DNA from 2 places in the Serratia sp. Res13-Sevr-LER1-36-b genome. Region 2 is predicted to be linked to the other one. Evidence: riboswitches for the same ligand, from Rfam matches in the RefSeq annotation. Region 2 holds a riboswitch; the other holds the start of a gene.

Region 1 (4,173 bases), on a different contig from region 2:
TCGTGCGTGCGGAATATCCGCAGATCGGCTCGAACTTCCTGCCCTCGATTGTTTGCGTGGTGCTGGTGCTCTGGATTGGTTTCCAATTAAAGAAACGCAATACCGTCACTGTTCAGCATTAAAAATGGTTTCATCGAGAAAAGGCACTCCGCGGAGTGCCTTTTTTGTTTTTACAGTGGTGCGGATACTCCGCAGCCAGCTCGCGATGTAGGGCGCAGCGCCCGTCTAGATCAACGGCGTTCGAGTAATACGCCACATTCCATATGATGGGTGTATGGGAACTGATCGAATAGAGCCAGGCGAGTGATGTTGTGCGTGGCCTGTAGCGTATCCAGATTGGCGCACAGGGTCTCCGGGTTGCAGGAGATGTAAAGGATGCGTGGATAGGTCTGCACCATCTTCACCGTTTCCTCATCCAGCCCGCTGCGCGGCGGATCGACGAAAATCGTTTCACAGTTATAGCTGCTCAGATCGATCCCTTTTAACCGGTTGAACTCGCGAGCGCCGTTCATTGCCTGAGTGAAATCCTCCGCCGCCATGCGGATAATCTGCACGTTGTCGATATGATTGGCCGCGATGTTGTACTGCGCCGCCGCCACCGAAGGCTTGGCAATTTCAGTGGCTAACACCCGCTCGAAGTTGCGGGCCAAGGCCAGCGAGAAGTTGCCGTTACCGCAATACAGTTCTAGCAGATCCCCTTTTGAACCTTGGGTCACATCCAGCGCCCATTCCAGCATTTGCACGTTCATGGCTGCGTTGGGCTGGGTGAAGCTGTTTTCAACCTGGCGATAAATCATTTCGCGGCCAGCGACCGGCAGCACTTCGTCGACGTAATCCTGATCCAGCATGATTTTCATCTTCGAGGCGCGGCCAATCAGCTGCACATCGAAGCCGTCTGCGCGTAACGCGTCACGCAGCGCAGTGGCATCTTGCTGCCATTGTTCGTCCAGCTTGCGGTGATACAGCAGTGAGGCAATGATTTTACCGCTTTGCGTAGAAAGATAATCGATCTGGAACAGCTTGTGGCGCAGCACCGGATTGGGCTTGAGGGCCGCCATCAGGGCGCTCATCAGGCGGTTAATCAGCTCACTGGCCGCCGGGAAGCTATCGACACGGATACGCTGCTTGGTCTGCTGATCGAACATGATGTGGTACATATCGTCCTCATCATGCCAGATGCGGAATTCCGCACGCATCCGGTAGTGGCTGACTGGCGAGCGAAACACTTCCGGCTCGGGCGCCGTGAACGGTGACATCATGGTCTTCAGGCGGGCTGTTTTCTCCGCCAGTTGGTCGTCATAGCGTTCAATGGGCAAATTCTCGGGCGTCATGGTTTCTCTCGTCAGGCAAATTGGATCAGCGGGGGATTGTAGGGAATCAGCCCGTGAAGTCCAGTTTTGTTGTGGTGCTATTTTGCAACACTGTTGGCAATCTAGACATCCATTTTCATTGATTGTAGCATTGCCGTCCGGTCTCAAGCAGCGAGTGAAAAGGGAATCCAGTGCAAATCTGGAGCTGACGCGCAGCGGTATGGGGAAGTCACGGCGATAGCGTTAAATAACGCAGACACTGTCCACTGCAGGATGGGAAGTCATCGCCCGGTGCGGGTTGCCACAGGCAACCGGCAAATCCCAAGCCCGAAAACCTACCGGTGTACGTCGCAATATCCATAGCCGTCGCGAACTACCGGCCGTGGCCCTGCGGCATCCCCAATGAAGTTTGGATGCTTTTTATAATGACAATGATAAAAAATACACTGCTGGCGGTGGTCTCCTCCGTGACGGCATTTTCTGGATGGGCGCAAGATAACACCACGGCTAAAAGTAGCGATGATCTGGTGGTTACCGCCAATCGCTTCCCTCAACCGGTCTCTTCCGTATTGGCGCCTGCCGATGTGGTGACCCGCGAAGATATCGACCGTTGGCAGGCCAAAAGCCTCAATGATGTGATGCGTCGTTTGCCCGGTGTCGATATTTCACAGTATGGCGGTATGGGGCAGGGGTCATCTCTCTCGGTACGCGGCACTGAAGCTCGTCATGTATTGGTACTGATCGACGGCGTGCCAATGGCCCGTTTGGGGATCAGCAACGGCGTCGATTTTAACCAGGTTCCGTTGGCGCTGGTTCAGCGTGTGGAGTTTATCCGTGGGCCGCGTTCCGCCATTTACGGTTCTGGTGCTATCGGTGGGGTCATCAACATCATTACCCAGACGGATAAAGAGGGCGGTAAAGTCCAGGCGGGTATCGGTTCTAAAGGATACCAGCAGTACGATGGTGCCTTGCGCCAGCGTTTTGATAATACGGTTGCTACCGTTGCGGGCAGTTACCAGATGACCAATGGCTTCAATGTGCAGCCAGGCTCGCCTTATTCGGTCGACAGCGATCGTGACGGTTTCCGTAATAAAAGCTTCTGGGGTGGGTTGGAGCAGCAGTTCAATCAGAATTTCTCAGGCTTCGTGCGGGGTTATGGTTATACCAATAACTCGGACTACGATGTCGGCAGTGTACCTTACAGCCCGAAGTACAGTAATGATGAAGACCGCCTGTATAGCCACACCTATGATATGGGGCTGCGTTTCCTGTCTGGGGCTTTCTCTTCTCAACTGACGGGCAGCTATCAGAAACAGAAGGATTACAACTACAGCAGCCAGAACGGCCGTTATGGCATCAGTACCACACTTGATGATATGGATCAGCGTAACCTGCAATGGGGCAACACCTATGCTTTCGAGCACGGCAGCGTCACTGCCGGTGCCGATTTCCAGCAACAGCGCCTGACCTCTTCCGACAATTCCTTTGCCGATACCTATAAAAGAGACAACACGGGGCTGTACCTGAGCGGTCAACAGCAGTTTGGCAGCGTGACGCTGGAAGCCTCTGGGCGTGAAGACAAGGCAGGTGACTTTGGTTGGCACGGCACTTGGCAGACCGCGGCGGGTTGGGAGTTTGTTGATGGCTATCGAGCCACCTTGTCTTACGGTACTGGTTTCCTGACGCCATCGCTGGGCCAGCAATATGGCTCAAAACGCTTTGGCATTGATTCCAATAGTAATCTCAAGCCGGAAGAGTCCAAACAGTGGGAAATGGGTCTGGAAGGTTTGACCGGGCCGTTGGATTGGCGTCTGTCTGCTTACCATTACAAAATCCAGAACCTGATCAACTATGATTCTGACCCGGTGACCTATCAGGGCCAGTATTACAATGTGGATAGGGCAACGATTAAAGGCGTTGAATGGACGGGTAGCTTTGATACCTGGATGTTCACCCACAGGTTGACGCTGCAATATATCGATCCGCGTAATGACCAGACCGATGAGGTGTTGGCGCGCCGTTCGAAACGTCAGGCCAAATATCAGCTGGATTGGACGATGTTCAACCTGGACATGGATATCTCGTATCAGTACTACGGCAAGCGCTACGACAATATCTCTTCTACTTATAACCCTGAGCAGCGCGTATTGCCGAGTTACAGCACGGTCGACGTGAGCGCCTCATATCCAATAACCTCTCAACTGACAGTTCGTGGTAGAATTGCCAACCTGTTTGATAAAGATTATGAGACGGCTTATGGCTACGCTACCCCAGGAAGAGAGTACTACCTCACTGGCAGCTATACCTTCTAACGCCACTGCGGCTCCTCGCCCGACGGCGCTGGTTTTTGATTCCGGCGTCGGCGGGTTGTCAGTGTTTCAGGAGGTTCGGCAACTGCTGCCGGATCTCCACTATATCTACGCCTTCGATAACGTGGCATTCCCCTACGGCGAGAAATCCGAAGAGTTTATCGTGGAGCGCGTGCTGGAAATTGTCAGTGCGGTTCAGCAGCGCCATCCTCTGGCAATCGTCATCATTGCCTGTAATACCGCCAGTACCGTTTCCTTACCCGCACTGCGTGAACGTTTTGCTTTCCCGGTAGTGGGGGTGGTGCCTGCGATCAAGCCTGCTGCCAAACTGACCGCCAACGGTATCGTCGGTTTGCTGGCTACGCGTGGTACGGTTCAGCGTACTTATACTCATGAACTCATCGAGCGTTTCGCGACAGATTGCAAAATCGAGCTGTTAGGCTCTTCTGAGCTGGTGGAACTGGCAGAGGCCAAACTGCATGGTGAACCTGTACCGCTGGCAACGCTGAAGAAAATATTGCAGCCGTGGCTGAACATGCGCGAGCCTCCGGACA
Region 2 (4,173 bases):
CTTAACCTCTATACCCTGCAAGATCAGCAAGTCACTTTGGTGCTTAATAATCTGACCATGAATGAATATAGCGGTGAGTGGGATGGCCTGTGTGCCGGGGATTTCGCCGCGACCAATCGCGCATTGGCGCTTGGCAAGAGCGCGCATAACGGCTTCCAGGATCTGCAGCTACAGACCATAGCGACGCACAAGGGGGCGAGCAGAAAAGGGGAGGATTGCGTGGAAAGCAACAAAGTTGTTGCCAAGACCCGCGTCGAGCTCAAGTTCGATGGTAAAGCCTATCCCGTAGAGCAGGATAAGTTGCTCGAACATCGTTTTTAGCAAAAATCCACCGTAAACCCTCGCCCAAAATAGCGCCCGTTAAGATCATAAACGGGTCAACGTTTGATGCCTAAAAACGCCTTCGCCTCAGTCCTCTGCCAGCACCTGTTGCAGCGCGGCTATCAGCTTGCGGTTGGCCGCTTCGCTCTTGATCGCTACCCGATAATAGTCGGTGGACAAGCCAGGGTAGTTGGCACAGTGGCGGATCAGGATGCGGTGTTGCAACAACGCCTGTTGCAGATCGTAGTCGGGACGCAGGCAGCGTAGGAAAATATAGTTCGCCGCCCCTGGCCAGATACGCAAGTGCGGCAAGGCTGTCAGCGCGTCAAACAACCAAGCACGCTGCTCTGCCAGCCATTGGTGGGTTTGCTGGATGTAATCGAGATCGTCGAGGATCACTTCGCCGGCCAGTGCCGCATAGGCATTGATGGTCCAGGGCTCGCGCAGTTGTTTCATCTGTTGCAGGCCAACGCGATCGCTGCTGACCAGATAGCCAAGTCGCAGACCGGGAATGGCAAAGAATTTGGTCAGCGAACGCAGGATATAAAGGCGGGAATACTCTGCCATCTGCGGGATCAGGCCCGGTGTATCCGGCAGAAAATCGATAAAGGCTTCATCAACGATCAACGCAATATTGTGCTGGCGACAACAGGCGACAATGGCCTGCAACAGCGTGGGGTCAGGCATCAGCCCGGTCGGATTGTTGGGAGTGGCCAGGAACAGGCAGTCCGGTTTGCGCTCGGCCAGCACCTGCAGCAGCCGCTCATCGGGTTGAAAACCACCGGCTTCATCCAGCGGAAAGTCCTCGATCTGGCAGTCAATCCGCTGCAATGCCCGGCGGTATTCGGCAAACCCAGGCGTTAGGAGCAGCGCCGTGCGGGGGCGTAGCCGGTTCACTATGGCGTAAATCAGCTCGGTGGCCCCGTTGCCCGCCATGATATTTTCCGCCGGGCAGTGATGAACCCGTGCCAATGCCGCATGCAAACGCCGGTATTCGACGTCGGGATAGCATTCGGCGCTGGTCAGATGCTCGATAATCGCCGCCTTCAGGCTGGCGGGCATGCCCAATGGATTGATATTGGCGCTGAAATCAATCATCTCGGCCGGATCCAGACCGTTTTTCAACGCCATTTCCAGTACGTTACCACCATGTTCACTCACGGTTTTGCTATTCCCCTGTCAAATTTGCATGCAGGATAACACAGCGTAATCGCCGTTAATCCTGTGCAAACCAAGGTGAATGCCGGATCTAATGGCGTGTATTCGCGATATCAACAGGTTATTATGGCATGGCCATTGTCGAGGCTATCGAGATGAAAACTAAGTGATAAATTGAAGCGTTGAGTTCATTGAACTGATAACGTTGTGATTAACCGTATTATTGCCAACTGGATATCCCACACCCTGCACGATGACAGGTTGTGGTTGGGAAGGGGGTGTAACTCCCCCGCAGCCCCCGCTGCTGTGATGCCGACGAGTCCACTGCGCCACTGATCTGAGGATTGGGAAGGGAGTGGATGAGGATGACGCTAAGCCAGAAGACCGGCCAGTTGGTCACACGTTCAACACCTTCGGTGGGAAGGGGGTTGTCATGAGATACGTGCAGCTATATTGCACCGCTTGGTCGTATCCTTTTGACTCCCAAATCCCGCCCGAGAGGTCGGGATTTTTTTATGCCAGTAACCCACCATCAGGCTTTATCGTTCGCGGCTATAAGGTGCGTGCCATGACGCTGCTAGCCTGGTTCGCGGCCTTTCTGCTCGACAGCCTGTTAGGCGACCCGCCGCACTGGCCGCATCCGGTGCGCTGGATCGGTAACCTGATCACGGCGCTTCAACGCGCGATCCGCCGGATTTGCCATAGCGAGAGAGCGCTAAAACTTGGCGGCGGGCTGCTGTGGCTGGGCGTCGTCGGGGTGGTTTGGCTGGTCAGTTGGGGCTTTTTAACGCTGATGCAGTATATCCACCCGTGGTTGGGTTGGCTGGCGGAAGTCTGGCTGATTTATACCCTGCTCGCCGGGCGCTGTCTGGAACATGCTGCCATGGAAGTTCACCGGGCACTGCAAAGTGCCGATCTTGAGGAGAGCCGCCGCAAGCTGTCGTGGATTGTCGGGCGGGATACCTCACAACTGGAAGAACCGCAAATCACCCGGGCGGTGGTGGAGACGGTGGCAGAAAACAGTGTGGATGGCGTCATTTCGCCGCTGTTCTTTTTGCTGATAGGCGGAGCGCCGTTGGCGATGGCGTATAAAGCGGTTAACACCCTCGATTCAATGGTGGGCTACAAAACGCCGAAATACCGCGCTATCGGCTATGTGTCGGCGCGGATGGATGACTTCGCCAACGGGTTACCGGCCCGGCTTAGCTGGCTACTGCTGAGCTGTGCGGCTTGGCTGAATAGTTTGGACTCTCGCCAGGCGTTTCGCATTGGCTGGCGCGATCGCTATCAGCACACCAGCCCCAACTGCGCCTGGTCGGAAGCCACCGTGGCTGGAGCGTTGGGAGTGCGGCTTGGCGGTCCTAGCAACTACTTTGGTCAACGGGTCGAAAAACCGTGGATCGGCGAAGCTCGGCGGGAGATCGAGCTGGCAGATATTCCCCGCAGCACGCGTCTGATGATGACGGCCTCGCTGTTGGCTCTGCTGCTGTTTGCAGCGTTGCGCCTGCTATGGCTTGATGCTTGAAATAATAATTGTTTGCGCGGCTCAGCCAGCGCGACGTGGAGAATAGGTGATGAAACGGTGTGTGATGGTGCAGGGAACCGCATCCGATGTGGGTAAAAGTGTGCTGGTGGCCGGTCTGTGCCGGATCTTCATGCAGGATGGCTATCGCTGTGCGCCGTTCAAATCGCAGAATATGGCGCTCAACTCTGGCATTACCGCCCGTGGCGAAGAGATGGGCCGGGCACAGATTTTTCAGGCCGAAGCCGCCGGTATCGCACCCGATGTGCGGATGAACCCGGTACTGCTCAAACCGACCAGCGATTGCCAGGCGCAGGTGGTGCTGATGGGCAAAGTGGCCTGCAATATGGACGCGGTCAGCTATCACGAGTACAAGCCGCAGTTACAGCAACAAATCAGCGAGGTGTATCACAGCCTGGCCAGCGGCTACGACATCATGGTGCTGGAGGGGGCAGGTAGCCCGGCGGAAATCAACCTGCGCGACCGCGACATCGTCAACATGGGCATGGCGGCGATTGCCGATGCGCCAGTGTTGTTGGTGGCGGATATCGACCGTGGCGGGGTGTTTGCCGCTATTTACGGCACACTGGCCCTGCTAGAGCCAGAAGAGAAAGCTCGAGTGAAAGGGGTAATCATCAATAAATTCCGTGGCGATATTGCCTTACTCTACTCGGGGCTGGAGCAGATTGAGGCGCTGACTGGCGTGCCGGTGCTGGGTGTGATGCCCTGGTTGAATATCGATCTGGAAGACGAGGATGGTGTGGCGTTGCAAAAGGGTAAGTATGCCCCGACAGGCAGCAGCCATGAGCTGGACATCGCGGTGGTACAACTGCCCTATATGTCCAACTTTACCGATTTTAATGCCTTGGCGGCCCAGCCGGACGTAGGGCTGCGCTATGTTTCGCACCCGGCGGCGCTGGCCGGTGCCGATCTGATCATCCTGCCGGGTAGCAAAAACACCCTGGGGGATCTGCAGTGGCTACAACGGAGCGGGTTGGCGGCGGCGTTACAGGATCAGCACCGTGCTGGAGTGCAGATCGTGGGTATTTGCGGCGGCTACCAGATGCTCGGCAAGCACATTGTTGATGGCGTGGAATCCGGTTTGGAACAGATGGCGGGTTTGGGATTACTGGATGTCACCACCCGCTTCGCACCGCAAAAAGTCACTACAC

Evidence for each region. A riboswitch is a leader RNA that binds a small molecule or an ion and turns the genes downstream of it on or off. The one in region 2 is predicted to bind cobalamin.
Region 1: another riboswitch for cobalamin. It lies ahead of btuB (TonB-dependent vitamin B12 receptor BtuB); the one in region 2 lies ahead of cbiB (adenosylcobinamide-phosphate synthase CbiB).

What each region holds. Positions count from the first base shown of each region.
Region 1 is NZ_JADACK010000013.1:170,937-175,109, forward strand. Features, by position in the region: gene IMQ33_RS08755 (YijD family membrane protein) at 1-122, shown strand, start outside; gene trmA (tRNA (uridine(54)-C5)-methyltransferase TrmA) at 231-1,331, opposite strand; cobalamin riboswitch at 1,453-1,668, shown strand; gene btuB (TonB-dependent vitamin B12 receptor BtuB) at 1,742-3,622, shown strand; gene murI (glutamate racemase) at 3,567-4,173, shown strand, end outside.
Region 2 is NZ_JADACK010000005.1:431,611-435,783, forward strand. Features, by position in the region: gene IMQ33_RS03005 (hypothetical protein) at 1-321, shown strand, start outside; gene cobD (threonine-phosphate decarboxylase CobD) at 409-1,482, opposite strand; cobalamin riboswitch at 1,694-1,887, shown strand; gene cbiB (adenosylcobinamide-phosphate synthase CbiB) at 2,048-3,004, shown strand; gene IMQ33_RS03020 (cobyric acid synthase) at 3,054-4,173, shown strand, end outside.